3 regions of the Fictibacillus iocasae genome follow, and region 1 is predicted to be linked to each of the others. Evidence: predicted binding sites of a transcription regulator. Region 1 holds the regulator's gene; each other region holds the start of a gene.
The links. The regulator Rex, encoded in region 1, represses fermentation and respiration genes when NADH is low (regulators of the CRP and FNR family bind a similar motif). The targets are predictions, from matches to a motif close to TTGTGAAATATTTCACAA.
Positions count from the first base shown of each region.

Region 2: a site for Rex is predicted at 6,292-6,309, ahead of qoxA (cytochrome aa3 quinol oxidase subunit II). Genes of this name have one in related genera too.
Region 3: a site for Rex is predicted at 8,868-8,885, ahead of ACFQPF_RS07580 (AtpZ/AtpI family protein). Genes of this name have one in related genera too.

Region 1 covers NZ_JBHTCP010000040.1:4,066-14,520, reverse strand. Annotated here, with positions in the region: gene groES (co-chaperone GroES) at 1-83, opposite strand, end outside; gene ACFQPF_RS12200 (CPBP family intramembrane glutamic endopeptidase) at 719-1,435, shown strand; gene ACFQPF_RS12195 (DUF4305 domain-containing protein) at 1,432-1,632, shown strand; gene tatC (twin-arginine translocase subunit TatC) at 1,925-2,686, opposite strand; gene ACFQPF_RS12185 (twin-arginine translocase TatA/TatE family subunit) at 2,700-2,915, opposite strand; gene ACFQPF_RS12180 (redox-sensing transcriptional repressor Rex) at 2,928-3,587, opposite strand; gene moaC (cyclic pyranopterin monophosphate synthase MoaC) at 3,644-4,132, opposite strand; gene ACFQPF_RS12170 (cysteine hydrolase family protein) at 4,354-4,911, opposite strand; gene ACFQPF_RS12165 (ABC-F family ATP-binding cassette domain-containing protein) at 5,174-7,108, shown strand; gene tsaD (tRNA (adenosine(37)-N6)-threonylcarbamoyltransferase complex transferase subunit TsaD) at 7,625-8,638, opposite strand; gene rimI (ribosomal protein S18-alanine N-acetyltransferase) at 8,635-9,093, opposite strand; gene tsaB (tRNA (adenosine(37)-N6)-threonylcarbamoyltransferase complex dimerization subunit type 1 TsaB) at 9,096-9,797, opposite strand; gene tsaE (tRNA (adenosine(37)-N6)-threonylcarbamoyltransferase complex ATPase subunit type 1 TsaE) at 9,794-10,249, opposite strand.
Region 2 covers NZ_JBHTCP010000052.1:145,877-156,331, reverse strand. Annotated here, with positions in the region: gene bshB2 (bacillithiol biosynthesis deacetylase BshB2) at 1-54, shown strand, start outside; gene ACFQPF_RS18090 (spore morphogenesis/germination protein YwcE) at 294-575, shown strand; gene ACFQPF_RS18085 (VOC family protein) at 594-998, opposite strand; gene ACFQPF_RS18080 (PP2C family serine/threonine-protein phosphatase) at 1,102-1,920, shown strand; gene qoxD (cytochrome aa3 quinol oxidase subunit IV) at 2,339-2,644, opposite strand; gene qoxC (cytochrome aa3 quinol oxidase subunit III) at 2,637-3,281, opposite strand; gene qoxB (cytochrome aa3 quinol oxidase subunit I) at 3,295-5,235, opposite strand; gene qoxA (cytochrome aa3 quinol oxidase subunit II) at 5,254-6,225, opposite strand; gene ACFQPF_RS18055 (hypothetical protein) at 6,786-7,733, opposite strand; gene ACFQPF_RS18050 (L-cystine transporter) at 7,910-9,298, opposite strand; gene ACFQPF_RS18045 (serine hydrolase) at 9,516-10,280, opposite strand; gene ACFQPF_RS18040 (hypothetical protein) at 10,283-10,455, opposite strand, start outside.
Region 3 covers NZ_JBHTCP010000013.1:183,223-193,677, reverse strand. Annotated here, with positions in the region: gene ACFQPF_RS07635 (manganese efflux pump MntP) at 1-99, shown strand, start outside; gene ACFQPF_RS07630 (low molecular weight protein arginine phosphatase) at 409-1,014, shown strand; gene rpiB (ribose 5-phosphate isomerase B) at 1,067-1,507, shown strand; gene ACFQPF_RS07620 (TIGR01440 family protein) at 1,530-2,102, shown strand; gene ACFQPF_RS07615 (serine hydroxymethyltransferase) at 2,521-3,756, shown strand; gene ACFQPF_RS07610 (DsbA family protein) at 3,859-4,569, shown strand; gene ACFQPF_RS07605 (disulfide oxidoreductase) at 4,569-4,964, shown strand; gene ACFQPF_RS07600 (acyltransferase) at 5,169-6,281, opposite strand; gene upp (uracil phosphoribosyltransferase) at 6,510-7,139, shown strand; gene ACFQPF_RS07590 (DUF3889 domain-containing protein) at 7,852-8,253, opposite strand; gene ACFQPF_RS07585 (hypothetical protein) at 8,375-8,719, opposite strand; gene ACFQPF_RS07580 (AtpZ/AtpI family protein) at 8,928-9,152, shown strand; gene ACFQPF_RS07575 (ATP synthase subunit I) at 9,149-9,532, shown strand; gene atpB (F0F1 ATP synthase subunit A) at 9,540-10,250, shown strand; gene atpE (F0F1 ATP synthase subunit C) at 10,335-10,455, shown strand, end outside.

The DNA of each region.
Region 1 (10,455 bases):
TCTGGCAGCACGATTCCGCTTGCCGTTTTCTCCTCGCTCTCAACAAGCTCGATAACAATACGATCACCTAGTGGCTTTAACAAGTGAAACACCCTCCTAATATATTGAATAGTTTTATTTATTAGCACTCAATTAAAGTGAGTGCTAACTCCATTTACTATAATAAATAATTCTTTTTAAGTTTGCAAGTAGGAACTATACACAAAAACCGACAAACGGTGTGATTCGCTTCTTATATTTTATGTGTGTTAAAATGAGTGTTATGTAAGTGTTATAAAGGAAAGAATGTTAGTGATAACAGGCTGTTATGAAAGTGGTCGATTTCCGTTACAGGTGCACGCTTTCCGCGGGGTGTGGTGAAAAGCAGGAAGGGCTCGTACAGCCACGACAAGCAAAAGGGCAAGAGGCCGGTAAGTCGCTCTTTGACTTATTGGACTCTTGAACTTTTGACCTCGAGTGGCTAGCCCTTTCTGCTGGACAAGGTGAGCCCCTTCGTCGCTACGCGCCTTTAAAAGGTCCCACCTGCCCACTCCCACTCGCAGGATAAGGAAGACGGCGAAGCAAGACATCGCACGAAGAAAAAGTGAACTTCTTTTTCGAGGAGTCGGCACCTTTCACTTCAATCAACCTTTTCACAGAAGTTTTTTGTAAACAAAACACCTATTATGTTTTTTTATATAGCTTTAAGAATAGAGCGTTTTTAGAAGGAGAGTTCTTTTTGGAGAAGCGGTATTGGTGGGTTATTGTTGTTTATTTTGCCATGCAGTTTTCGGGGCTTTTTGCTCGGCCGATTTTGTCGGCGTTTGATGTTCCGCGTGAGCAGTGGGCGGGGCTTTGGGGGACGTTTAGTTTTGCCCTCGCACTTGTGTTGATTTTGATTTTGCTGCGGCCGGATATTCGTGACCGTCATTTACGTGGTGGACGCGTTTCTCGCGGAAGTGCCGTGTTATGGGCGATCGGCGGGGTGTTTATGGCGTATGCCGCGCAAATTATCGCGATTACGATTGAGACAAAGGTTCTCGGCATACCAGCCGGATCGCAGAACACGAAAGATTTGGTGAAGATCACTCAATACACGCCTTACTTTATGATCGTCGCCGCGTTGATCGGTCCTATTTTAGAAGAAATCGTGTTCCGTAAAATTTTGTTCGGCAGGCTGTACGGCCGATTCGGCTTTTTCTTATCGGCGCTCATCAGCTCGCTCGTGTTCGCTGCCGTTCATATGGACTTCACTCACTTGCTCATTTATACGGCGATCGGCTTCACGTTCGCGTATTTGTATGTGAAAACGAAGCGACTGCTCGTCCCGATCATCGCCCATATGACGATGAACACACTCGTGCTGCTTGTGCAATTCGTGTTCGCGGATGAGATCAAAGAATATGAAAAACAAATGGATACGATGCAATTCATCTTTGGAGGATTTTTATTATGAGAACATCACCGCTCTTTATGGGCTTTCTGTATACCGGAATTGGGATTGTCTTCACCTATTTGGCTGTCCACTACGCCCAGGATTATGGCATCACAAGCATCTGGACGATCATTACGATGGTCGTCGCTACATTCGACTTCGCCAACGCCATCCGCTACTTCGCGTTTCACCGGCATTTGAAGAAGAAAAAGAAATAATGAGATAACTAGTCGGGGTCCGGTACGTTGTGTACCGGACCCCGACTTTGTTAACTATATTCGCGCCGTTAAAATGGGTTTTGACAAGTTTGCGCGCCGATTGAATAGGATGCGAGCGGGTTTGTCTGTCTTTCGCGCCAACAGCCTCGCCAGTCCCTTTTTTAACTAGTCAACTTCCATTTCGCATTAGCTTCCGCGCCAATTTTTTGATTTGCGCGCCAACACCAACACCAACTTGCTCAACCACACCCCACCACCCAAAAGAAAAACCCACACCAACAATGGGTGTGAGTTAGGATGTGATCTCTTCCTCCAGCAGCGCGTCTTCTTCTGCTTGCAGGCGTTTGCGGTAGGCGAAGCCTGAGATGAAGATGCTGATCTCGTACAATACGAGGAGCGGGAGTGTGACCATTAAGTGTGATACGAGCTCGGGCGGCGTGATCATGCCGGCGATGACGAGTATCGCGAAATAGGCGTACTTTCGAATGCTTCTTAACAGCATTGGTGTGACGAGGCCGAGTCTTGTTAGAAACATGACGAGCACTGGGAACTGAAAGATCAGTCCGAACGGCAGGGTCATGCTAAACAGAAACGAGAAGTATTCCTGGATGCCGTACTCTCCTTCGACTTTTAGCGTTTCCGCGATGTTGCTCATGAATCCGACTACAAACGGAAACAGCAGCAAGTAGGAAAACGCTATTCCCGCGAGAAACAGCGCGAAGGAGATCGGGATGTACATGAGCGTTACTTTTCGCTCGTTCTCGTAAAGTCCGGGGCTGATGAACGCCCATAGCTGGTACAGTGCGACCGGCGCCGTCATGACGAGGCCTAGTATGAAGGCAAACGATATATATACTTTAAGCGGATCGGTCAGATCAAACGCGTTCATCTGAATATTTTGCGCGATCGTGTCGTTCTGCAAATAGACGATAACGGGCCGCGACAAAAAGAATCCCGCAACCATGAACAAAAGAAAGACGGCACTGATGATGATGAGCCGCTTCCTTAATTCACCGATATGATCATATACAGACATGTTTTTTTCTTGTGTCATATCTTTAACATCCTTACTTTTTCGCGTCGCTGTCCTTTTTGTCGTCCTTATCGTGCTCGTCCATAATGCCTTGCGTCGCACTCTTGAACTCTTTTAACGTCTTACCTGCTGCACGTCCTAGCTCTGGCAGCTTTTTCGGTCCGAAGATGATGAGCGCGGCAAGTCCGATGACGACTGCGCTTCCTGGTCCGATCCATCCGATGACGAGTGAACTTCCGATTCCTAGCATGTGTTGCACCTCCTATAGATCCTTTGATTCTTCGTTAACTGGGTATTGCTTCATAAAATAAACGAGCGACTGCAACTCGACGGCAAGGTCGATATGATGGACCCTGATGTGCGGCGGCAGTGTCAGTCTCGCCGGCGTAAAGTTGAGAATGCCTTTGATGCCTGCTGCGGCCAAATCATCAGCGATCGGCTGTGCGGCACCGACAGGAACCGTGAGAATCGCCACGTCAATCTCCCTTGTCGCGAGCTCTTTTTTAATGTCGTTGATGTGGTAGATCGGCACGTCGGCAATCTCTGTGCCGATTTTGCCTGGATCCACATCGAACGCCAGCTGAATCATTGTATTGTTGTTCTTCGTAAAATTATAGTGCAAAAAAGCAGTTCCGAGATTACCGACACCGATCAGCGCCACAGGTGTCGTTTCGTCCTGACTCAGCGTTTTGGCGAAAAAGGTCAGCAAGTAGTTCACGTTATAGCCGTAGCCTTTTTTCCCAAGTGCGCCGAAATAGGAAAAATCGCGTCTGATGGTGGCCGAATCGACCTTCACCGCCTCAGCCAGCTCAGCCGATGATACACGCTGTTTGCCTGATACGGAAAGGTTCTTCAAAAAACGGTAATACAGCGGAAGCCTCTTGGCTGTTGCTTGCGGTATTTTCATATGTTCTTGGCTCATTATAGCCCTCCAGCATGAGAAAGCTTGTCTCATCTATTGTAGCATATTTTGTACGGTTAATCTTCTCGCCTATAATCTCCGTTTTTCCCGCCCGTCTTGAGGACGAGCGACGTCGGGCCTATGATCATGCCTTTGTCGGCAGCCTTGCACATATCGTACACCGTCAGTGCCGCAGCCGATACGGCCGTGAGCGCTTCCATTTCCACGCCCGTCGAGCCCGTCGTCCGCACCTCTGCCGTGATGTGGAGTATGTACGACGCGTCATTCTGCTTTTCCCATTGGAATGACAAGTCAACGCCTGACAGATGCAGCGGGTGGCACATCGGGATCCAGTCGGACGTCTTCTTCGCCGCCATGATGCCAGCCACCTGAGCGACCGCGAGCACATCGCCTTTTTTGAAGCCGCCTTCGATGATTTTATGGTAAATGGTGTCGTTCACCGTAACCGCGCTTTTCGCAGCAGCGGTCCGGAGTGTCACATCCTTATCTGATATATCCACCATCCGGGCGCGGCCTTCATCGTTAAAATGCGTCAGCTTGTCCATGACTCGCCCTCCTTTCCTGTAATATACAATATCTTAGGAGGCGCTGTCTTGTTTACCGTGCGCTAAATCTAACGAAATGATGAACAATTAAGTTCGGGGTCCGGTACGTTTTCACATCACACCGCGGTATAGCTGCGTTGCCGTGAAAACGTACCGGACTCCAAGCAATAAAGAACCTCGCCAATGTTGGCGAGGTTATTTATTGGTGCCTTGTATAGAGATTAACGATAGTTATTGTGTGTGGGCACAAACAGATCTTCGTCTGCTTTTCTCACCATAGAAAAGTGGTCGACATTATAATGCCCGTGCAGGATGGCATTATGATGCGCGATGATTTGTTCCGCTTTAAGAACCTTTGAATTTGTCGTGGAATGGCCGTCACCCACCAGCGTCACATCAAATCCATTCACTGTAGCTGCCCGAACCGCGGTATCAATGCAATGCTCCGTTTTACAGCCCATAATCACGAGATGCTCAATGCTGTTGTCCTTTAAATAAGGCAGCAGCTCTGTGCCATAAAAGGAACTTGTCGCTTTCTTATTAAATGTGACGGCTGTAGTTGGCACCTGTATGCCGCTGTGGACTTCAAATCCTGGTCCTTCCCCATTCGCGACGTCCAGATCTCGCACGAAAATAACAGCTGCCTGTTCTTCTAATGCCTTTTCCAGTACAGCGTTAATGTTCTCCACTAATCTTTCTTTATGCCGCACACTCTGTTCGGTTAGATTGCCTTCAATTAATTCCTGCTGTGCATCAATCACAAGCAATGCTTGCTTCATAGGACCACTCCTTTCCCCTCACCTTCTCGTTCGGCATACCAAAGGAGAATTCCTTCAAATCTCGGTCTTGTGGTCTTGGGGTCCGGTACGCTTTCATCTCACACCGCGGCCTTGCTGCGTTAGCGTGAAAACGTACCGGACCCCGAACTTCAGCGGACCCCCTCCTTGCCACGCGGGAAAGAGGTGGGCTACACTAGAGGTATCTATTTTGAAGCGGTACAGGGGCGCTACTACACCCCTTTTCCATAGAGGTGAACAGCAGATGATTATTTTACAAGTGAACGATGTCAGCAAATCGTACGGTGCTGAACCCATTTTAAAGAACGTTAAATTAGAAGTGCAAAAAGGGGAGCGTATCGCGCTTGTCGGCCGCAATGGCGCAGGTAAGTCCACCCTTCTCCGCGTGGTCACAGGCGAGCTGTCACATGACTCCGGCCACATCATGATCCCAAAAGACGTGCAGGTCGGCTACCTGTCACAGGACGCAGGGCTCGACTCCGAGAAGTCGATCTGGAACGAGATGCTGAGCGTGTTCGACCACCTTCGCGGGATGGAGAGCCGTCTTCGCATGATGGAGGAACAGATGGGCGATCCTGCAGTGATCGCCAACGAGTCGGAGTACGAACGGCTTTTAAAAGAATACGACGAGCTTCAGATCACCTTCAAGGACGAAGGAGGCTACCAGTACGAAGCCGATATCCGCAACGTGCTGCACGGCTTTCAGTTCAGCGAGTTTGACCGTGAGACGCCTGTCCACACACTGAGCGGAGGCCAGAAAACACGTCTCGCGCTCGCGAAGCTTCTTTTAACAAAGCCAGATCTACTAATTCTCGATGAGCCGACGAACCATTTGGACATCAAAACGCTCACGTGGCTCGAGCAATACTTGCAGTCGTACCCTGGCGGAATCCTGATCGTGTCGCATGACCGGTATTTCCTCGATAAAATCGTCACGACGGTCTACGAGATTTCCCGCCTGCGCTCTTCGCGCTATGTGGGCAACTATTCGAAATATCTCGATTTAAAAGCGGAGCGCTATGAGCAGGAAATGCGCGAGTACGAGAAACAGCAGGACCAGATAGCGAAGCTGCAGGATTTTGTGCAGCGCAATATCGCGCGTGCGTCGACGACCAAACGGGCACAGAGCCGGCGCAAGCAGCTTGAAGCGATCGACGTGCTGGACCGTCCGGCAGGCTCGGAGAAATCAGCTTACTTTTCATTCGATATCGACCGCCAGAGCGGAAACGATGTGCTGAAGCTGAACAACGTGTCCACAGGCTATACACAGGACGAACCGCTGTTCAAGCCAGTGAACTACCACATCCACCGTCAGGACAGCGTGGCGATCGTCGGACCGAACGGAATCGGAAAGTCCACTCTTTTAAAAGCCATACGCAAAGAACTGCCGCTTTTGACTGGCGACATCCAGTACGGTACGAACGTGCAGATCGGCCATTATGACCAGGAGCAGGCAAACCTGAACTCCAACAAAACGCTGCTAAAAGAGCTATGGGACGACTATCCTTTGAAAACAGAGAATGAGATCCGCTCGATCCTCGGCCAGTTTTTGTTCAGCGGCGACGATGTACAGAAATACGTGAACGAACTGAGCGGCGGTCAGAAGGCGCGTCTCGCACTCGCGAAGCTGATGATGCAGAAATCCAACGTGTTGTTGCTCGACGAGCCGACGAACCATTTGGACCTCGACAGCAAGGAAGTTCTTGAGAACGCGCTCATCAACTACCCTGGCACAATTATTTTCGTGTCCCATGACCGTTATTTTATTAACCGTATCGCGACAAAGGTGGCCGAGCTGTCACGCGACGGCATCACAGGCTACCTTGGCGATTATGACTATTATGTAGAGAAAAAAGCCGAGATGAAAGCGCGCGAAGAGATCGAAAAGCAGGAAAGCGCGACAACAGGTGGTGCCGCACCTTCCGCTTCACCGCCGTCCGGCAAGCACGCGATCGACAAAGAAAGCAAAAAAGCCGACCGCAAAAAGCAGCGCCGCATCGAGGAGATTGAAAGTGAGCTGGAGAAGCTTGAAAGTGAAGCAGCCAGCTATGAAGAAGCGCTCTGCGACCCAGAAGTGTTCCAAGACTACGAAAAAACCGCAGAATTTCAGAGCAAGCTCGATACAGTGAATAACAAAATTGAATCTCTCATGGAAGAATGGGAAGAATTGCAGCTATAGCTATAATACAGGAAGCCATCTCGGAGTCATCAGGGGGGCCGGTACTTCGGTGCCAGGTCTACTGATGGCTTTTTTGTTTTGCAGGTCTATTTTTGATTTTACGGGTCTAACTCGGTTATTTGCGGGTCTTTATTTACAAAACGCGGGTCTAAACAATAATTTGCGGGTCTTCGTCATATTTTGAGGCGCTGGCAACAGGGAGCAGCGATAGAAGGCTAGTCGGGGTCCGGTACCATGTGTACCGGACCCCGACTAGCTTTTTTCAACTATCCACAGACGAAAATGCTGAAAATCATACCTTTTTCCGAGTTATACATGAGTTATCCACTTTATCCACAAAAACAGCATCTTAAATTGTGGATTTTGTGCACAAGTCACATTCTTTATCATTACTAGGTTTCTTTTTGTTTTCCACATTATCCACAGGTTGAGTGAAAAGTTATACACATAGTAACTTTCAACAATTCATCGGAAATAGACAGCAAAAAAGACCAGAAGCTAATCTGGTCTTTTTCTTTATTGCGCTTCGAGGTCCAAACCTGGTACGCCGTTGAGCGCCATGGTGGCTCGTTTGCCTTTTTGATATTCTATGCTGGCCGCTGCGCCGATCATAGCAGCGTTGTCTGTGCACAGCGATAATGGCGGGATGATCAGATCAAAGCGCGAGCCGCTAAAACGCTGCTCTAATCCGGCACGAAGACCCTTGTTCGCTGCCACTCCACCCGCGAGCAGCACTTGCTTCACATTGTACTCTCCAGCCGCTCGGAACGTTTTTTCCACCAATACTTCAACAACACTTGCCTGAAAGCTTGCGGCAAGGTCTTCCGGCTTGATGGTCTCACCGCGCTGTGTCGCATTATGCACCGTGTTGATCACTGCCGACTTTAAGCCGCTGAAGCTGAAATCATAGCTACCCGGCTCGAGCCACGAGCGCGGCAGATCGATAACCGGCTCGCCTTCCTGCGCCAGGCGATCGATATGAGGGCCGCCTGGGTACGGCATGTTCAGCGTGCGCGCCACTTTATCGTACGCCTCACCGGCCGCATCATCACGCGTCTCGCCAATCACTTCGTACGATCCGTGTTCCTTCATATACACAAGCTCCGTATGCCCGCCAGAAACGATAAGCGTCAGCAGCGGGAACTTCATCTCTGTAAGCAGTCTGTTCGCATAAATGTGCCCTGCGATATGGTGCACCGGCACGAGCGGCAACCCGTGCGCAAAGGCAAACGCTTTGGCCGCGTTCACACCGATCAACAAAGCCCCGACAAGTCCCGGCCCTTCCGTTACCGCGACGGCCGTCAGATCGCTTGGCTCAAGCCCCGCTTGCGATAAAGCCTCCTCTAGCACGAGTGTCATCTGCTCCACATGGTGGCGCGATGCCACTTCCGGAACGACACCGCCGAATCGCTTATGGCTCTCAATCTGTGAAGAGACAACGTTTGAGACAATTTCCACTCCGTTTTTTATGACCGATGCGGCTGTTTCGTCACAGCTCGTTTCGATCGCCAATATCAGTTCATCACTCATAATTCCACCCACATGACCAGTGCATCCTCGCCGTTGTCACTGTAATAGTTTTTTCGAATCCCGCCGTTTTGGAAGCCTAGCTTTTCGTAAAGCCCGCGTGCCGCCGTGTTCGTGAGCCTCACTTCGAGCGTTACCGTAGCGGCACCGTATCGCTTCGCCAGTTTCTTCGCTTCCACTAGCAAGCCCTCGCCAAGCCCTCTGCCGCGGTGTTCCGGCAATATCGCGATATTCGTGATATGCGCTTCGTCCATGACGATCCAGACGCCGCAATAGCCGATCGTCTGAAGTTTTTCTTCGATCAATAAATAGTGCGCGAACTGGTTGCCAACTATTTCGTTGTAAAATGCCTCTGCCGTCCAAGGCGTCGCGAACGAGCATTGCTCGATGCCGACGATATCCTCAATGTCCGTCACTTTTGCCAATCTGTATGTGATGTTCTCCATGTTCACACCCATATCTACCCCTGCTTGTTCTGCGCCTTCAGCCAGTTGACCTCGGCCTCTGCGAGCTGAAGATACGTCGGCACAAACTCATGCACATCTTTCACAGGTTCTTTTTCGATCCCGAGACGAGCGAGCTCGGACGGCTTCGGAATGTGATCTCCCGCTGTTCCAAAGACTGCCTGGCTCCCGAGCGCGTTCTGTATCGCTTCTTGATGCAAAGGTAAATCGGTCCCGATAAAAAGAATGCGGCGGTCGTGTGTTTTTAGCTCCTGCAGCCACTCATCACGCAAAATGATGCGGTCACTAAGTATGTTCTTAAACGCTCCGTCCTCTTCTCCGTAAAGCCCGGTGAAAAGCTGTGTGCGCCGTGCGTCAAACAAAGGCACGACGAGCCCGTCAAAGTACTTGCCGTTTTGCGCGAGCACTTCTAAGCTCGAGACACCGACCAGCTCTTTTTTCAAAGTCCACGTAAGCGTCTTGGCTACCGTCACACCAATTCGGACCCCTGTATAAGAACCCGGTCCTTGCGCTACGGCAATACGGTCCAATTCCGCCGGCTGTGTCGCCGTCTCCTTCATCAGCTCGTCCACCGCGGGCATGAGGCGGATCGAATGGTTCTTTTTTAAGTTCGTGATCAGTTCTCCGGCCACGATTCCGTCTTTCAAGACCGATACACCCATGACGAGGTTGGACGTGTCTATCGCCAAAACATTCATGATAAAAGCTCCTTAACTAACGTGATGTACCGCTCGCCCGCTGGCTGCAGTTCAATTTCTCTTTGGTTGTCGCCTTTATGGCGGATGGTGATGCTGAGTTTGTCTTGTGGCACATATTCTTGTATAAACTGCGCCCATTCGATCACGCAGACTCCCTCGCCGTAAATGTATTCTTCAAATCCGAGATCCTCGTCCGAGTTCTCTAGTCGGTAAACGTCCATATGATAAAGAGGAAGACGGCCGTTGTACTCTTTCATGATCGTGAAAGTCGGCGAGTTCACGTTGCGTTTCACGCCAAGGCCTTTCGCTAGACCTTGCGTGAACGTCGTCTTGCCAGCACCTAGATCACCTTCGAGCGTCAGCACATCACCAGGCTGCACAAGCGTTCCCAATTTGTAGGCAAGCTCGGTTGTTTCCTCTCTTGACGCCGTTTGAATGGTGTACGTCTCCAACTTCCTTCCTCCTTGCTTATATTGCGCGCCGTTATATGGCTTTTTTATTTGTTTGCGCGCCATTTTTGTTAGAATGCGAGCGGGTTTAAGTCTTATTCGCGCCGATTGATCGGAGGAATAAAGAATATACGAATTTGCTCTGCCTCTTGATTGCATTGCGCGCCATAACGTTACTTTGCGAGCCAAAACTAAGATTTGCGCGCGAC
Region 2 (10,455 bases), on a different contig from region 1:
CCCGCCATGTACGAATGGGCGAAGAAAGAGCGGTTTTGGATTTATCCCCTTTAACGAGCAGCGCGCACGTCATGTGTGCGTTGTTTTTATTTTTGACGAGATGTTACTCCCCCTTTCACGAATTCAAGGAAAGGGGGTTTTTCCTATTACTTGAAAGATTTGTCCTTTTTTCACAAAACCATGTGTCAATATAAAATTCTTGTGGTATACTAGTTGTAACAGAATGTTCACAAATAAGACGATAAATCGTCAAATTTGTAAGCGGTACCATTACAGAGAGGGGTTGACTCACCATGGACGTATTTGTACTTTACTTATTCATTGCGACGGCTACACCATTGTTTCTTTGGACGGAAAGCAAGAAAATGGCGATCATGCAGATGCCATTTATTGCGGTAATTTGGCTTTACGCTATCCTTCATATGACAAATGCTGACTTAAGCCCGATGATGCACACGATGTTTATCAGCATCTTCGTCGCAAACGTTATTTTTGCTCACATTGCGGCAGTCTTGATTTTTGCAGGGCCGTACTTTAAAAAGAAAAAGCTCGAAAAGGATTCGATTATTGATTAATATCCCACTCCCTGATTTTCAGGGAGTTTTTATTTGCTCTGGAGGAGCCGTTATTTCTACCTTGATCCGGTCAGGATCTTCAAAAAATAGCGCGTAGTACCCTTCACCGCCCGCGTAAGGGTGACGGTCACGGTATAAGATTCCTGTTCCCTTCTCTTCTAGCATCATCGTCAAATGCTCCACGTGCTCTTTCGATTCTGCATGAAAAGCTAGATGATTAAGCCCCACCCTGCACCGGTGATAAGGTACATCCATAAACCTGTCCTCTGTCTGAACAAACACGATATAAAAGTGGTCCCGCTTGTAGCTGAAGCCCATCTCCCATTCCTGATACAGCTCGTACTTCAGCTCCTGCAGCAGCCAGCTCCAGAACGCTCTTGTCTTCTTCAAATCCGATACATATAGTTCAATATGATGAAGCAATAAAATCAACTCCCTTCTAATTCAAATTATGACATAACTTCATCTTTCACAAATCGATTACTTAAGATATACTTGTAAAAAATTGAAAAGATGGGGTGAAAGAATGGAGTTGCTGCGAACTTCTTTCAGCTGGGTCGGCAGTGAAGAGACTTTGCTTGATTCTCCGGCAGTGACGAAAGCTGGCTGTGTCACGATAGGTCGATATGGCGGCCATACAGCTGCGGGAGCTAAAAAGAACGAAGACGGCTGCTTAGTGTGGTGCAATAAAGAGTATGAATGGGAATTCACTATGATCTTAGATGCGCACAATACAGCGCAAAGTGCAGAAATCGTCTTGGATGCCCTGGAAAAGGAACGGGAATCACTTCATGTGCTGTTAAATCAGCCGGCGCAGTCCTGCCTACCCATGCTTGAAGAAAGAATCGTATCGATCTTTCAATCTCCTGCATTTAAAGAGAAATGCTCTCAAATTAAAGGCGAGACGGCCTGTTTGATCGCTGTTCGTAAAAGTAATTATTTATGGTGGTTTTCAGTCGGAGATAACCTTATTTTTTTGTTTGCTGATGAGCTGAAATCGCTCGGTCAGCAGCAATTGAACACACGTAATTTTTATGAATGGATCGGCCAAGTGAACACGTTTGATCAGGAAGTTCCGTGCTATTCGACAGGACGTCGTGAATTGAGGCAAGGAAACAATTTGATCTTACTGACAACAGATGGACTCGTGGAATGCCCGAATGAACCCTTTACAGATCACAATATTATCTATAAACGTTTTCAGGATAGGAAAAACGATGAAGCTGTACAGTCGCTGCTCGAGGATGTGCAGTACAATAAAGGAACAGACAGTGTGACGATGCTCGCCTGGAACGTCAACAATACGAAGAAAGCGGCTATGCCGAGCAACATGCCATCACTTTAATATTTTGAAAGACGATTGCCTTTTACCTAAAAAATGCGCGCCGTTTGACAGCCTTTTAAGACGATTCCGCGCTATTCCTGACAAGATACGAGCGTATTTTTTATTCATTCGTGCCGGATGAAGGCAACGTCAGTTTTGAACTATTAACGTTGGCCTATCCAACTCCTTCCGCGCCAATTTTTTGATATGCGCGCTATAATAAAAAATTGCGAGCGGTTCCATAGATTTGCGCGCCGATCGACTTCTCATTCGCGCCGTTAAGCTATTGCGCGCCGCTTGGCTTCACTTGCGAGCGGGTTCTTAAACAACACCTGTACTCTCGCGCCACTTTTAACAAAATGCACGCCAACCACTAATCACACAAATAATAAAAAGCCGCTGCAAAAGTGAACGTTCACTTTTGCAGCGGCTTTTCTCATTAGTGATAACCGTGAATGCCGAAGTACATGACCCAGACGGATCCAGCAACGACGGTTATAGCGATAAAGAATGCATAAGCTATATTAAGCGTCTGCCATACACCGTTCTCGCTTTCCGTCATATGCATGAACATGAAAAGCTGGAGCATGGCTTGAAGGATGGCAAGAACCACAATGATAACGAGGACCACGGTACGTGAAAGATCTGACTCAAGGGCTGCCCAAGCAGCTGCCAGTGTCATCACAATCGAGAGTACTAAACCAATCACGTGGCTCATTGGAAAACGTTTATTCGGATTAGCCATGGTGCATGCCTCCTCCCATTGATGGCTCCATCATGCCGTAAAGGTATACAGCTGTGAAAACGAAGATCCACACAACATCGAGGAAGTGCCAGTACAAGCTGACGATAAATACTTTTTTCGATGTTGCTGGATTCAATCCTCGCATTTTCAGCTGAATCAGAATGAGGATAACCCATCCGATACCAAGTGTAACGTGGGCACCGTGTGTGCCGACAAGTACGAAGAAAGCAGACCAGAATGCAGAGGTCTGCATCGTCGCGCCTTCATGCACATAGTGAACGAACTCATATATCTCAAGGCCGAGGAATCCAAGGCCAAGCGCCAAGGTAATGATCATCCATGTGTAAAGGCCCTTAAGGTTATGTCGGCGCATCTCATGAATCGCGATGCCGCATGTAAAGCTTGATGTTAAGAGCAAGAACGTTTGAAGCATCACGCCTTTAATTTCAAACAGTTCACCCGGTGTCGGGCCTCCTGCTGTACGGCTGAACAGGACTAGATAGGTGGCGAAAAGCGTCGCGAAAAGCGCGATTTCCGCCCCTAAGAAAATCCAGAAGCCTAAGATGTTTAAGCGTCCTGTTTCCGTCTGGTATTCCATCGGCGTGTTTGGATCGATTGTAGTATTATGAGCACCCATTTTCCACGCCTCCTTATTCCGTAATCTTTTCTGTTTCTTTTATTTCTTCAACAGATACATAAAATCCATCGTCATAGTCGAACGATCGGGCAATCAAGAATGCCACGATCCCGATACCGCCGATGATCGCCATCGGCCACCAGGCGAATACCATACCGAATCCTGCGATGAAGAAGAAAATACCCATCAAGAACGGTTTGCCGGAGTTGCTTGGCATGTGAATCTTCTTCAGATCAGCAAGGCGGGGCTTGAACGATTTCTTTTCTTCTTTCATCGTCCAAACTGTATCCCATCCTTTAACTTCAGGTACAACAGAGAAGTTATAGAAAGGAACCGGAGTCTGTGTCGCCCACTCAAGTGTGCGTCCAGATCCCCATACGTCATTCGCTGTTTCTCTTTTCGCATAACGGAAGCTGTAGTAGATGCTGTATACAAGAACGATGAACCCGAAGCCCATTAGCGCTCCGCCGATCGTTGCAAGCACGTTCAGATCAAACCAGCCGTCCGCCCAGCTGTATGTGTGAATACGGCGAGGCATTCCGTCGAGACCTAGGAAGTACATTGGGAAGAAGCACAGGTTGAATCCGACTACGAACAGCCAGAAAGCCCATCTTCCTAGACGTTCGTTCAGCTTGTGAGCAAACATTTTCGGATACCAGTAATATAGTCCAGCGAAACATGCGAACACAGTCGCTGAAATGAGTACATAGTGGAAATGCGCCACTAGGAAGTACGTGTTGTGATATTGATAGTCGGCTGCAGCCATGGCGAGCATGACCCCTGTTACACCGCCGATAACAAAGTTCGGGATGAAGGCTAATGACCACATCATCGCAACCGTCATCTGCAGGCGGCCTTTGTACATCGTTAATAGCCAGTTAAAAATCTTAACACCTGTTGGAACCGCAATCGCCATCGTTGTAATCGAGAAGAACGAGTTAACGCCTGCTCCGGCACCCATCGTAAAGAAATGGTGAACCCATACAACGAAGCTGAGTGCTGAAATCGCACCCATAGAGTGAACCATCGCTTTATAGCCGAAGATTTGCTTACGGCTGAACGTTGCGATAATTTCAGAGAAAATACCGAATGCAGGAAGTGCCACGATATACACTTCAGGATGTCCCCAAATCCAGAAAAGGTTCGCCCAAAGCATCGGCATACCGCCGTCAGCCAGTGTAAAGAAGTGGCTTCCGAACAAGCGGTCGAATGTCATCAGCGCAAGCGCGACTGTAAGGATCGGGAATGCGAAGATGATGATGATTGTTGTGATAAGCGTGGACCAAGTAAACATTGGCATGCGGAAAAGCGTCATGCCTGGCGCACGCATTTTTAAAATCGTAACCAGGAAGTTGATACCTGTTAAGAGTGTACCGATACCAGAGATCTGAAGACCGAGCAGGTAATAGTTCTGACCTGGCCCCGGGCTCAGTTCATTTCCGGCAAGCGGCATGTAGCTTGTCCAGCCGGCTGATGGTGATCCGCCGATTACGAACGAGATGTTGAACAGCATCGCCCCGATAAAGAACGTCCAGAATGAAACAGCGTTCAAGTATGGGTACGCAACATCACGCGCTCCGATTTGGAGCGGTACGACGACGTTCATTAAACCGATAACGAACGGCATCGCCATGAAAAGAATCATGATCGTACCGTGTGTTGTGAAAATTTCGTTATAGTGCTGTGCGTCCAAAAACTTTCCGTCAGGGACGGTGAGCTGCGCACGCATAAGGAGTGCGTCGACACCGCCTCGGAAAAGCATGAGGACAGCCGCAATAATATACATGATGCCTAGTTTTTTATGGTCAACAGTCGTGAGCCACTCTCTCCAGAGCCAGCCCCACTTTTTGAAATATGTTAGTGCAAAAATGATACCGATCGTTGTAAGTGCGATCGATGCGTCCGCGCCGTAAATGAGCGGGTCGCCGGTGACGAAAAATTCATCCCATTTCATATGTGCTGCCTCCCCTCTTTAGTGGGATCCGGAATGATCTGAACCTGTTTCGGCTTCTGATTGCTTCCGGGCTTCCTCTTCTATTTGTTTGCGTTTCTCTTTTGCTTCGCGGCTGTGAGGGTTTAGCGGTACTTGCCCCTGGCGCTCGCGTGCTTTGATCGCATATTCGGCGTCTTTCGCATGGTCAACCCACTTCAGGTGAGTCGATGAGAAGGTCATCTTTTCAGATTCGCCTTGAAGCATCAGCTTATCGTATTGCTTTTGCGTGAGTTTAGGAGCCGTTTGCTGCACCTCTTTTACCCACTTCTCAAAGTCTTCTTCCGTCATAGCCGTTGTGATGAACTGCTGCGGTGTGAACCCTTCGCCTGTAAAGTTGGCGTTGCGCCCTTTATATTTTCCTGGCTCATCTGCCTGCAGGTACATTTCCGTCTGCATGCCAGCCATCGAGTACTCTTGTCCGCCAAGCTGCGGAATCCAAAGCGCCGCCATAGAATCAGCAGATGTTAGCTTAAACTTAACCGGGCGGTCTTCCGGAATATATAAGTAGTTCACCGTTTCAATGTTCTCTTCTGGGTATGTGAACACCCATTTCCAGTCAACAGACGTAGCGTGAACAACGAGAGGCTTCTTCTCATTTGCCGGTTCTTCCAGCGTGTAGATTGCCTTGACCGTTGGTATTGCTAGCATCGTTACGATAATAATCGGAATCACAGTCCACAGAATCTCAAGCTTCAAGTTGCCTTCCATCTCAGGCGGCTTGTAGCCTTCATTCTCTGGCTTCTCCCGATATTTATAGACGATCACTGTAAACAAAATAAAGACAACTGCTACAATAAACAGCATAAATCCGATAGAAAGCAAAATAAGATCTTTCTGTGTTGCAGCAACTGGTCCTTTTGGATCCAAGATCGCCATGTCACTGCTGCAGCCGCTCAAAAACAAGACGGCCGTCAATAATCCTAATGTAAGAAACGGCTTCAACCGTCGCATCACCAGGTCCACCTTCCTTTCTCTATATCCAGCTATTCAGCCTAGGAGCCACTTATGCCCCTACGCTTGTGAATTACATCACAAAAGCAATTACTTAAGTACATATACCTAACTGCTAACATCGTACCAAACGTTATCATAAAAATCGCAGCGTATACACAAGTGTCACGAGAATTTCAAAGAAAGCTCACAACTTCTTCACACTTTAGTCAAAAAATGTTCAAATTTGTGGAAACAGCTTCATGTATTGGAAGTGAAAGCGTGTTTTTTACCAATTCTCTTTCTCTCCTCGCATAACCTCTTTTCTACACTTGTACCCTATATGTATAACCTTCACACTTTTATTTAAAGAAACGGTTAAGGACTGAAACTCATACGAGTGTCAAGCATTGATGCTTTTAGATTTCTGCGTAGCGGTTGATCTCCATTACAGGCGCACGCTTTCCGCGGGCAATAAATAATTAGACAAAAGCTTTTTTTAAAGGATTTAAAAATGCTGAACCAATTTTAACAAAATGCTAAAAAATAAGAATCCCTGAAAAAAGGGATTCTGTATTTGGTTATTCGTTTGTTGATGGAAAGAAAGCGGCGAGTGATAGTTGAGATGAGATGAAGCTTGTTAGAGCTCCTGCCGCTGGAGTTGCAGGTTGCTGTGCGGCTATTGCGGTTATGACGCAAAGCGGGATGAGGACTGGGCCACCTGTAGATTCAAAAAGCAGGGTGCCGCAGTTCACTTTTTTAATGATGCCGTTTAAGTTAGCCGCTTCTTTTAAGAACACTGTGACTCTTTTGCCTGTACACTTAGTCAGCTCTTTTCTTAACGAAATCGTGCAGCTGTCCTCTACACACTCACAATGACACGTTTGTTCTTCGTTCTGCACAAGGTACTGAGCGCATCCTGTTAATGCAGCTGCTGCCGTCCCTTGAGTTAAAAACGGGGCCGCAACCGAAATTTGGCAGATCGGAATGATAAAATCGATCGGGATAATGGGCGGGCCGAATGGAATGGACGTGACGTTCAAGACAATTACACCACATTCGACACGCTTTAGCAGCCCTTGAAAGTTCAAGCTGCTGAAGAAAATTGTCACTTGACGCTGCACGCAGGATTGAAGCTGTTCTCTTAGGTCTTTCACACAGATCGATTCTGAGCAGGGGCAATCGCACGTCCTGCATGTTTTCTTTTGTGTTTCCAGAAAGCACGAATCTTGATTGGCCGTAGCGGTTTGAGCAAAAAAATCACCAAGCCCTATCGCGAGAATATCGCATATTTTAATCAGGATCGGACCAGGAAGCTGTCCTTCATTTTGTATCACAACCGTTCCGCAGTCCACTTTAACAAGACGGCCGACAAAAAATGGAGCCGTTCTGCTTGCTACGATGATGGTAATTCGTCTGCCAGTTAGACAGACAAGATAGCTTCTCAAATTCCTTGTACAAATATCTTCTGCACAGCCGCAATTCTCGCACTTTGCGGGAAGATGGCGGGCAATTTTACTGCAGCTCACCAATACTCACTCCTAAAATATTTTCTCTCTTTATCGTATGCTCGTACGGGGACAAAGGTACATAAGTAACAAAAATGAAGGGGTCCGGTACTCAACGGCACCGAACCCCTTCATTTAAAAGATTATTCTATTCGTGTACCGGACCCCGAACTATCCGAGCTTGAACGTTGGGGCTTTTAGGCGCTTGCTTCGACTTGGTTGTCGGCGTCGTTGTAGACGCTGGTATCGAGTTCGTTTTGAAGCTTGCTTGTCACGATCCCTGATGTCATCGCTCCGCTGACGTTTACCGCTGTGCGGCCCATGTCAATAAGTGGTTCAACTGAAATCAAGAGACCGGCAAGAGCGATTGGCAGGTCCATCGCTGACAAGACGAGCAGTGCTGCGAACGTTGCTCCTCCGCCTACTCCTGCTACACCGAAAGAGCTGAGTGCCACAATGGCGATCAATGTGGCGATGAAGCTAGGAGACAATGGATCGATGCCGACAGTCGGCGCGATCATGACGGCGAGCATCGCAGGATAGATGCCTGCGCAGCCGTTCTGGCCGATCGACAGACCGAATGAACCAGCGAAGTTCGCGATGCCATCCGGAACGCCTAAGCTTTTTTGCGTGCGGATGTTAAGCGGCAGCGCCCCTGCACTTGTTCGTGATGTGAAGGCAAAGGATAGTACCGGAAATGCTTTTCGCATATAGGTGACAGGGTTCAGCCCTGACAGCGTGATCATGAGTAAGTGGATGCCAAACATGACGAGAAGTGCCACATAGGAAGCGATAACGAACTTACCGAGCTTTGTGATAGCATCTAGGTCACTCAGCGCAACCGTTTTGGTCATGATCGCGAGTACACCATATGGAGTCAGGCGAAGGATCAGGGTCACCACTCGCATGATCACACCGTAGAATGCATCGACGATTCCCGCAAATGTTGCGGCTTGCTCTTCATTTTTCTTTTTAACACCTAAATAGGCGAGACCAAGGAATGCGGCAAAAATGACAATCGCGATGGTAGACGTTGGCCGTGCGCCTGTGAAATCAAGGAACGGGTTCGCTGGCAGCAAGGATAAAATCTGCTGCGGAAGCGTCAAGTCTTTAACGGTTCCAAACGTTCCTTCCAGCTCTTCTCCTCGTGCATTCTCTGCATCGCCTTGCTCGATCTGTACGGCTTCAAGGTCAAAGGCTACCGCTGATGCTATGCCGACAGCTGCCGCTACAGCAGTCGTTGCGATCAACAGTCCAATAATCCAGGTAGAGATTTTACCGATATTATTGGAAAGCTTTAATTTCGTGAATGCGGACAGAATGGAGATGAAAACAAGCGGCATAACGATCATTTTCAAAAATGTTACATAACCTCCGCCTACCAGCGAGAACCAGTCGGCAGATTTTGCTACAACCTCGGAGCCTGGTTCGTATGCGTACTGAAGAATAAATCCAAATATAATACCAAGTCCAAGACCTGCAAACACACGCTTGGAAAATGAAACATGCTTTCGCTGCATATACACTAAAACACCGATCAGTACAGCCATCACGGCGAGATTCAATAAGACCAGGTAAGTCGTCATCCTGGGTTCCCCCTCTTAAAAAAGTAGTCGCTTACCAAAAGTAATATAACTATTCCGATACGTCAAGTATGAATTACCGTTTTACAATTCTTCTTTCCTCCTTTCTCCAGCCCAACAGCACATAAATAACCCGCATTCAACAGCAATGGAATGAATGCGGGTTTATCGTTTGAGCTCGTGTCCTGGTCGTTGGTGTATTCAGTTTTGTACAATCTATTCACTGACCGGACAAATTATTCATCATATATTGAGACAAAAGTTTCCCGATTTTTCTATGTAGAAGCAGTGCTTCATCAGAGTCAGTAAAGTCAGTGAGTAACACAGCCGCATAAACGGGCTCGCCGCCTTCCTTCATGATGATGGCGGCATCATGCTCAACGCCTGACAGCTCCCCTGTTTTGTTCGCCACGAAAAGCTGTGGATTCATCAAAGCGGGCAGTTTATGGCGGAACTGCTGTCCACTAAGGACAGGGATCATATCCTGATGGAGGGGATGCTCGTATATTTTCCTCATTAGTAAGACGGTGTCCCTGCTGCTTATCCAATTTTCATGTGGTGATGAAAGATCCATCATTTTTCGCTGTAACTGTGTGTTTACACAGCCGATTTGTCTGCATCTCTCATTGATTCGATCCATCCCCAGCAAATCAATGAGCACATTCGCCGCTGTATTATCGGAGACCGCGATCATCAGTGTAAGCATATCTTGAACGCTGAATGGTCTACTAACAGACAGCCTAGAAATGATGCCCGCCCCACCTGTCATCATTTCAGGATTGATTGGCAAGATCTCGCCTGAAGTTAATTCTCCCTGCTCTATTAGGCTGTATCCTTCCAGTAAAATGGCGAGCTTGATCAAGCTCGCCGATTTCATTTTTTTATTTGGGTTGATTTCCATACTCCAGTCAGTGAATTGTATTTGTACACTAGCACTTCCATTAAAAGAGGAAGCGAGCTGGTGAAGTTCTTTTTTGAGCCTCATGGCTACGTGACCGCTCCGCCCATGGCAGCTGTTCCACCGTCATTGCTCATTTTCTCAAACATGTTGACCCCCATCACCACGGCTGTCCATTCTTCTGTGGATAGAAGTTCAGACCGGTTGACAAGTTTGTATGCACGGCTTTCAAAAAAACCACTCACTCTTTCAAAGCAGACAA
Region 3 (10,455 bases), on a different contig from region 1:
CTGTTCATGGGCTCTAAGGTGCAAAAATGGCTCGGCTCCTACAGCGAAGCCCTCGGCGGCTGCATCCTCATGGCATTCGGCGTAAAGCTTCTCTTTTAATTTGGGTAATTTGGGGGTCCGGTACGTTTCATAACCATCCGGGTGTGCCGACCTGCCATCAAACTCCATTTGTGACGATCAAACAGCCATGCTCCCAAGCACACTGATTTATGCTAGAGTGATAAGGGAGCACGGCTTTTATTCTTGCACTTCAAGAAAGCATAACGTTTTAACAGGGAAGATAATTGACGCACTCAAAAAGTTTAGGATTAAAGTATAAGGTCAACTAAGGCTGACTTTAATACATGGCGTCAGCCAAGTTATCTTTAGCCGTTTTTGGGAAAACTAGAGTAAGAGGTGAGCACAATCATGAACATTTTGTTTGTGTGTACAGGAAACACGTGCCGCAGTCCGATGGCTGAAGCACTTTTAAAAGAAAAGGGTAAGGGCCGTTTTCATGTGAAATCTGCAGGTGTATTCGCCGCACAAGGTTCACCGATCAGCCAGCATGCTGCCAGTGCGCTGAACGAACAGAACGTCACCCACTCCCACTCGTCACAATTCATGAATAAAGAGCTTGCCGGCTGGGCAGATCTGATTCTGACGATGACGGAAAATCATAAATTTGCCATCATTCAGCAATGGCCTGAAGCGGTTGAGAAAACATTCACATTAAAAGAGCATGTTCTCGATCCAGAAGAGCAGAGCGTGTTTGATCAGCAATATAAGCTGCTCGCCGAGATAGAGACGTTGAAATCATCGTTTCTTGGCAGCGGAGAAATAAAGGACACTGAGCGGGCGGAACAGTTTTCCAAGGCGGTAGAGCCGCTTGTCAGAAAGCTGCAGGAACTTGAAAACAAGGCGCCGAATCTTGATATCATGGATCCGTACGGCGGTACGCTCGGCATGTATCAGCAAACTCGTGACGAACTTGCTGTCTTGCTTGAAAAATTCTTAAAAAAGTACGATAACTAAAGTAATAGGGGATGTACAATAATCGCAACAACAGTTAAAGGAGCAGATATAGATGAAAATTGTAATTGGATCGGATCATGCAGGTGTTCAGCTGCGCAAGGATATCGCAGCGATGCTCGAAGAAATGGGACATACCGTAACGGACATGGGCTGTGAATGCGATACATCAGTCGATTACCCGGACTATGCGATTCCGGTTGCAACACAAGTGGCAAACGGTGAGGCGGATCGAGGCATTCTGATTTGCGGTACAGGCATTGGAATGAGCATTGCAGCGAACAAGGTAAAAGGCATCCGCTGTGCGCTCGTGCACGACCTTTTCAGCGCAAAGGCCACGCGTCAGCATAACGACACGAACGTACTGGCGATGGGTGAGCGTGTGATCGGACCAGGATTGGCACAGGAAATTGCCAAGGTATGGGTGGAGACTGAGTATGAAGGCGGACGCCATGCACGCCGTGTCGGCAAAATCACGGAATACGAAGGAAGATAAACGAAAGGACGAATAAGGAACAATGAGCGAACAGCTTCAGGAAATTCAAGGTCAGGTCCTACAGGCATTGCGTGATCTGCAAAAACAGGCAAGCTTACGAAGCGGACAGCTGTTAGTGATAGGCGCGAGCACGAGTGAGGTAATGGGTGAGAAAATCGGGACATCGGGCACGATGGAGACCGCGAGTACTCTTTACAGCGGCATAAAGGAGTTTCAGCACGAAACAGGCGTCATGCTGGCGTTTCAGTGCTGCGAGCATTTAAACCGTGCCCTCGTCATGGAACGGGCCGACGCAGAGAAAAAAGGGTATGAAGAAGTGCGTGTCGTGCCAGCACGAAGCGCAGGGGGCGCCCTCGCCACGCATGCCTTTCATCACTTTGACGAGCCGGTTGTCGTGGAATACATCAAGGCCGATGCAGGCATCGACATCGGAGATACGTTTATCGGCATGCACTTAAAGCATGTCGCGGTTCCTGTACGAAGTGAAGTGAAGCAGGTGGGAGAGGCGCATGTGACACTGGCCAAAACCCGGCCGAAGCTGATCGGCGGCGAACGGGCCGTCTATCCTTCCAAAGAAGACATCCGCTGTTTTTAAGCTATTTAAGCTATTTTTGATAGAGAGGAAGCCTTTGAAGCCTTGGTGCTTTGAAGGTTTCTTTTTTTGTGCGAAGGCGTGTGGTGTGCATGAGATGCGTGTGCAAATAAAGCCGGGTTGCTGCAAATAAGTGTGTCGAAAAATAAATAAAATTTCTCGGTGCAAATAAATTTTTGAACCTGCAAATAAGTCGATGAAATTTGCAAATAAATTCTCCTAACTTGCAAATAAATGCTCTAAATCCGCAAATAAACCCTCCCTGACCCTTTCGCACCGCCTCAGCAACCCGCTACAACTAAAAGAATTTTCAAAATTAACGAGTAATAATAAAATAGTGAGGGAGTTGCAGAAGCGAAAGTAATGTTACAATACAGATGAAAACACAAAAAAAACACATTGTACATAAGGGGGAGCTAAGATGGAACAGCTTAGAAGCCAAGATCAGGAAGTCTTCAACGCCATTCAGGATGAACTGAAACGCCAGCGCACGAAGATAGAGCTTATCGCATCCGAAAACTTTGTCAGTGAGGCGGTCATGCAGGCACAGGGGTCTGTGCTGACGAACAAATATGCAGAAGGCTATCCGGGTCGCCGCTATTACGGCGGCTGTGAACATGTTGATGTAGTAGAGGACCTAGCACGTGACCGAGCGAAGAAAATTTTCGGCGCCGACCACGCGAACGTTCAGCCGCACTCAGGGGCTCAGGCAAACATGGCCGTTTATTTCACAATCCTTGAGCAAGGCGACACGGTCCTCGGAATGAACCTGTCTCACGGCGGCCATCTGACACACGGCAGCCATGTGAACTTCTCGGGCATTCAGTACAATTTTGTAGAATACGGTGTAGATAAAGAAACACAGAAAATCGATTACGAAGACGTGCGCCAGAAAGCGATCGAGCATAAGCCGAAGCTAATCGTGGCAGGAGCCAGCGCGTATCCGCGTGCGATCGACTTCAAAAAGTTCCGTCAGATAGCAGACGAGGTAGAAGCGTACCTTATGGTCGATATGGCGCACATCGCCGGCCTCGTGGCAGCAGGACTGCACGAAAACCCTGTGCCTTATGCCGACTTTGTGACAACAACCACGCACAAAACGCTGCGAGGACCTCGCGGCGGCATGATCCTTTGCAAAGAGGAGTATGCAAAGAAAATCGACAAATCCATTTTCCCTGGCATCCAGGGCGGCCCGCTCATGCACGTAATCGCAGCAAAAGCCGTCGCGTTCGGTGAGGCACTGACAGACGAGTTCCGCACGTACGCGCAGAATATCGTCGATAACGCAGCACGCTTATCAGATTCTTTGCAAAAAGAAGGGTTGACGATCGTTTCAGGCGGAACGGACAACCACTTGCTTTTAGTGGATGTGAGCCAGCTCGCCCTGACTGGTAAAGTGGCGGAAAAAGCACTGGATGACATCGGCATCACGACGAACAAGAACACGATACCGTTTGATACAGAAAGCCCGTTTGTCACGAGCGGCATCCGCATCGGAACGGCAGCGGTCACATCACGCGGCTTCGGTCTGGAAGACATGGACGAGATCGCATCGATTATTGGACTCGTGCTCAAGAACATCGAAGACGAAGAAAAGCTGAAGGAAGCCGCCGCCCGCGTCGAAAAGCTCGCAGGCAAGTACAAGCTTTACGAATAATTTCCGAGAAACGCCCTCCAAGCCAAGAGGGCGTTTTTTACTTTTTAGTTGATATACTTTAAAATAGTGAGTAAAGAAAGACATCACGTTTCGAGGTGGATTATGGGGAATAAGAAAAATCATAACAAGAAGACTGTAAAGAAATCAGGATCATCCGGCTGGATCATTCTCGCGGTGGGCATCACAGCTGCACTGGCGGCGATCCTCATTTTTTCGGGGGCGTTCAAAAAGGATAGCACCTCACAAAAGAACGATATCAACTATGCAGGTCAGCCGTTTTTGGGCGATGAAAAGGCGCCGGTTGAGATGATCGAGTTTGGCGACTACAAGTGCCCGGCATGCAAAAACTTTGACGAGCAGCTTTTCCCTGTTATTGAAAAGGAAATGATCCAAACAGGCAAGGTGAAATTTTATTTCATGAACTACGCGTTCATCAACATAGACTCTGAGCGCTCTGCCCAGTTTGCCGAAGCGGTGTACAAGGAGCTTGGCAATGAAACGTTCTGGAAATTCCATCACCAGCTATACGATGAGCAGCCAGACGACCATGCGGCTGAAAAGGAAGACATTTTCACAGAAGACAAGCTGACGAGCATTCTTGAAGGGGTGTCTTCCAAAGAGGACGCTGAAAAAGTGAGAGCAGCTTACAAAGAAAGCGCAGCAAAAAAAGCGTTTGAAACCGATAAAGACATCGTGAGCGAGCTTGGTGTTAAAAGCACACCGACTCTTTTCGTTGACGGCCAGGAGTTTACCGGAAAATCGCTGGATGACCTGAAAAAAATGGTCGATGACGCAGCCAAGGAGAAGAAGTAATGAACCGGCCGTTGTTTGCCGCGTGGCTGACGGCTATTGCGGCCATGCTCGGCAGTCTTTATTTCAGCGAAGTAAAAGGCTTTATACCATGCAGCCTTTGCTGGTATCAGCGTATTCTGATGTATCCGCTTGCTCTCTGGCTTGGGATCGCGGCGTACCGCAATGACCGCAGCATCACCTTATATGTACTCCCAATCGCCGTGATGGGAATGCTGCTGTCAGGGTACCATTATTTGCTGCAAAAGGTGCCGGCGATGAGAGGCTTCGAGCTCTGCACATCCGGCGTCCCATGCTCCGGTCAGTACATCAACTATGCAGGCTTCATCACCATCCCGTTTTTAGCCTTCACGGCGTTCACGATGATTACCCTATTCATGATCCTAGCACGCAAATAAAGAAAACTTGGCTGACTTAAGTCAGCCTTAGTTGCCCTTACACTATGTTGGTTAACTTTTTTGCCACGTCGAGTAATCATCTTGCAAAAAAGTTATGCATTCCTATAGTGTAAAGAAAACTTGGCTGACTTAAGTCAGCCTTAGTTGCCCTTACACTATGTTCGTTAAATTTTTTGGCCACGGAAGCAAAAAAAAACCAGTCTCTTAAACGGAGACTGGTTTTTGCTGTTGGTTGTAGCGTTTTTCCTGTGAATCGGATGGGCTTTTCTTTTTCGGTGATGGCACAGGAATAATATATTGATGGTTAGGCAGGACCTGGATCAGTCTCACCATGGACACACACAGGACAAGAACGATGATGAACATGAGCGGCAGTCCGCGCGTTGCCCACATGTGTTCAGGCACGATGCGCTGCAGAATCACCAGAATAAACGGATGCACCAGGTAAATGCCCATGGAAAGTGTTCCGACTGTGTAAAGACGCTCTTTCAGCCAGCGTGCTTTTTGGAAATAAGGATAAAGCCCGATCGTTGCGAACGAGAGAATCGGTAAATTCACGAAATTCGTCAAGCGTTTAGACGGTACGCTTCCCATTAGCTTGTACTCCCAGACAGCACCGGCATATACAGCTGCCGCCAATACGGCGAAAAGCCATTTGTGCTTTTGTGAGACGCGAACCACTTCTTCCCAGTGATAAGCCATGAATCCGCCAAACACAAAGAAGAAAATCCAGTGAAGGAAGAATACTTTATCGACAATCACTCTGGCAATGACGCCGTCAAACAGAACGCTATGAGAGATGTCAGTAAAATAGCTGTTAATGATTGCCGCGACAACAAGTGCCACACACCAAGCTTTTTTGCTTCGAATCAACTGAAGAAACGGAAATAAAAAGTAAAACTGAATAACGATGGCCATAAAGTACAAATGATAAAATGACTCGCCTAATGTGAACTGATAAAGAAACACTTTAGGATCTGCTGGCCATGTGCCTTTTAGTATATATTTCGTAACGAGTAAATAAAAAATACTCCAAATGATAAAAGGAGATATGATTTTCACCGTTCGTGACTGAATAAACCGCTTTGCATCAAATCCTTTGTTGCGAACCTGAAAAAACAGCAGAAAACCGCTGATGACGGCAAAAGTCGGTGTGCCAAAACGGCCGAGCTGATTCAGCATGAACGTTAGCCAATTATGCACATCTCCATGCTGGGTATAATAAACCGCTGTAACATGGACAAGTAAAACGCCAAGACATGCGAATGCGCGTAAGAAATGGATTTCGTTGAAATAGACCTTTTTAGTTTGGTTCATTGCAGCACTTCCTTTCATAATGAAAGCACATTTATAGCATGCGGCTTTTATACTAACATGGAATTTGCCGAATTCGATTGTATTAATAATTTTCTTACATTTATTTAATGTTCTTTACTTAAATCTGGTAATTCTCTAATATAGTTGCGGCTCGTAACGTTTTTCTGTAAAATGCTAGAGATGCTTAAATAGAACGACAAAACATTTACATAAAAAGGAGTGCTAAGAATGGGGAAAGTACATGTACTGGATCACCCGCTTATCCAGCATAAGCTGACACACATCCGTGATGAGAGAACGGGTACGAAGGAGTTCCGCGAGCTTGTGGACGAGGTAGCCGGCCTGATGGCGTTTGAAATTACACGCGATCTTCCATTGGAAGAAGTGCTTGTCAAAACACCTGTTGCCGAAGCGAAAATGAACGTTATCGCAGGGAAAAAGCTTGGGCTTGTTCCGATTCTTCGCGCTGGCCTGGGTATGGTCGACGGAATTTTAAAGATGGTGCCTGCAGCAAAAGTGGGCCACGTCGGTCTTTACCGTGACCCTGAAACACTGACACCGGTGGAATACTACGTGAAGCTTCCATCTGACGTGGAAGAACGCGACTTCATCGTGATCGACCCGATGCTCGCGACTGGCGGATCAGCTGCTGCGGCAATCGATTCGATCAAAAACCGAGGCGCTAAAAACATTAAGCTCATGTGCCTAGTTGCCGCACCAGAAGGCGTAAAAGTCATCCAGGACGAGCACCCGGACGTAGATATCTACTTAGCTGCACTCGATGAAAAGCTGAACGACCACGGCTACATCGTGCCAGGACTCGGCGACGCTGGTGACAGACTGTACGGAACGAAGTAATTGTCATATTTTAAAGAGGAAAACCGGCCATCGCCGCTCAATTTGAGCAGCGAAAGCCGGTTTTTTAACTTATAAAGAGCTTTTTCTAATGCGATTAGAACCCAACACGACATATTTTGGATTTACTTACTAAAATAAAAGCGGAAAACCGGCCACCGCCTCCAAATTCGGCAGGGAAAACCGGTTTTTTAACTTGTTAAGAGCCATTTATTAATACGAATTGGCACCCACACAACACAATTTAAAGAAGTTACAACAATTCACGGATTTTTCACTACAAGTTTGGAAAAAGTCACAGCAATTCAACGAAAAGTCACAACAATCCATGGATGGGATACAAGAAAGAAGGTCTGGACGACGTCAGCGATAAACAAAATGCTCTAAATGAAAGACGAAAACCGGCCTCCGCCGCCAGGTTGGGCAGGGAAAGCCGGTTTTTTGACTTGTTCCGGTAAGGATATTGATTCTGAAGTCTAATTTTCAATGAATATTCAGGTCTAAAATGATCTATCACAACACTTTTTTAAGATGTTACAACAATTCACGGATTTTTCACTACAAGTTTGATAAAAGTTAAAGCAATCCAACGCAAAGTCACAGCAATTCAACGAAAAGTTAAATCATTTCACCTATTTAGGCAATCTCCATCACCCAAATAAAAAGCGATCCTAGACGCCGCAATCACAGCATATAGAACAGCCTCTCAACCAACTCAACCCTGCTCTTCAAACAAAACATCGAGCGCTTTGCTGCTGCCCGGCTCATGAAGCACGCTCGTCCGCACAACACGCTTTGTATTGTTTTCCATGATGTTGAAGTTGAACGAGTCGATGACCGATCCGTCCTTATTCACATCGCGCCCTTCATATCCATAATCCTTAACCTGTGCATCTGGATACTTTTTCTTTGTTTCCCGAACCGCAATGCTGCCCCAATGAAAGTAATCGTTCTTCCCAGAAGGAGGAGAGGAAACATCCGTGCGAAGCTGTTCCTGATAATTTCCCGTATTCATCTTGCTCAATTTCTGAGAGCTCTCCTCCGTCTTAGGCTCCTTCCCCCCACACGCCGCAAGCAACACCAACACACACAACACAGCCGCAGTTTTTTTAAACATAACCAATAACCCCTTTCATATGTATATAAAAGAAGTATTCACAGAAAAAGGAAATGTTATGAAAACCCCCTTCCTAATTTAGAAGCTCTACAAAATATACTCCGAAGATGAGAGGGATTTGTTAGAGATTATGTTCGTAATTCACCCTGATTTGGTTGATTGCAGTGAAAGGCGCCGACTCCAGCGGCATGAGTGGGCAGGTGAGACCTTTTAAAGGCGCGTAGCGACAAAAGGGCTCACCATGTCCAGCAGAAATGGCTAGCCCCTCTATGTCAAATGAGGAAGTGCCCAATAAGTCAAAGAGCGACTTACTGGTCCCTTCCTCATTTGCTTGTCGGGGCTGAACGAGCCTTTCCTGCTTTTCGCCACACCCCGCGGAAAGCGTGCGACTGAAACGGAAATCAACCTCTTTTGTGAATTCTGAGTAAGAAGCGAAGCTTACAAAACAATCATTCAAAACACCCAAAACTACTTCACCTCATGTACTTTTCACAAAGCAAATAAGCCACAAAATTTCCACAATTTATTTAAACAAATACCCTATATTGCGTTGACATCAATTTGTCACTATTGTATTCTTACAAAGGGAATATGGTAAGGTTTTCATTACAGTGTTGTCAAGGATTTGACACATTCTGTGAACTTCCAAATTCCTGAGGAGAGGAGTCCGGAATATGAGCAAGAAACGGCCTTATAAAGCAATGGCTTTGATGACTGGCATTCTTTCTCAGCTTGTCGGATGCATATTGATCGGCCTTTTCGGAGGGCGATGGATCGACTCGTACATAGAAACTGGTTTTCCGATTTTCCTCATTTTAGGGTTGTTTCTAGGCCTTGCTACAGGTGTTTATGGAACGATCCGCCTCATCAACAACTTCTCAGAGGACGGGCAGAAATGACAGAATACAGCGCGACGTACGCAAGATATTTTAAATACACGCTGTTTTCGCTCTCTTTTTTTGTCCTCGGATATGCGTTTACAGAGTACAAGAGCGTCTTTTTAGGATTGGCACTCGGGACGGTGTTCAGCTTGTATAATCTGTGGAACATGTATTCTAAGATCGGCCGTTTTGGACAAGCGGTTGCCTCAGGAGAGAAGGTTAAAACACTCGGTTCTCTTGCCAGGCTCGTTACGGCAGGCCTCGCTGTTCTTATCGCACAGCGGTATCCGGAACATTTTCATTTGTTAAGTGTGGTAATGGGACTGATGTCAGTCTACATTATCATGTTAATAGATTCACTAACTCGAGCTACTCGAACTTCAAAGGAAAAGAGGTGAACTAAAAGTGGAACATCATGCTCCAATTGTAGAATGGATGGGATTATCTTTTAACTTGTCCAATGTATTAATGATTTTAGTATCATCTGCCATCGTCTTTATTATCGCCGTTTTAGCAACTCGCTCCTTAGCCATGAGGCCGGGCGGAATGCAGAACTTTCTAGAGTGGGTCGTTGATTTCGTTAAAGGAATCATCAACAGCACGATGGACTGGCATACAGGCGGACGCTTTCTTACATTAGGGCTCACGCTGTTAATGTACATTTTCGTCTCCAACATGCTTGGACTTCCATTCGCCATCATGTGGGATGGGGAACTGTGGTGGAAATCGCCAACAGCTGACCCGACCATTACGCTTACACTTGCGGTTATGGTGGTGGCACTTACGCACTACTATGGCGTTAAGATGAAAGGTGTAAAAGAATACGGCGCTGAATTCTTCAGACCGATGAAATTCTTGTTCCCGTTAAAGATCATTGAAGAATTTGCGAACACATTGACGCTTGGACTTCGTCTTTACGGAAACATCTATGCGGGTGAAATCCTGCTAGGGCTGCTTGTCGGCATGTCACACCAAGGCATCTTCTCCGGCATTCTCGGGTTCTTCCCGATGATCGTATGGCAGGGCTTCTCAGTCTTTGTCGGTGCGATCCAGGCATTCATCTTTACGATGCTGACCATGGTTTATCTTGCCCACAAGGTGAGCCACGATCACTAAGAAACACGTGAATTATCAGTTTCTGTTTAACAGGAACTAATTTTAATAAAAAACTTTAGGGAAATTGAAGGGAGAAATTTCACAATGGAACATCTTATTGCAGCTGCAATTGCTATCGGTTTGTCAGCACTAGGTGCAGGTATTGGTAACGGTTTGATCGTTGGACGTACAGTAGAGGGGATTGCTCGCCAGCCAGAACTTCGCG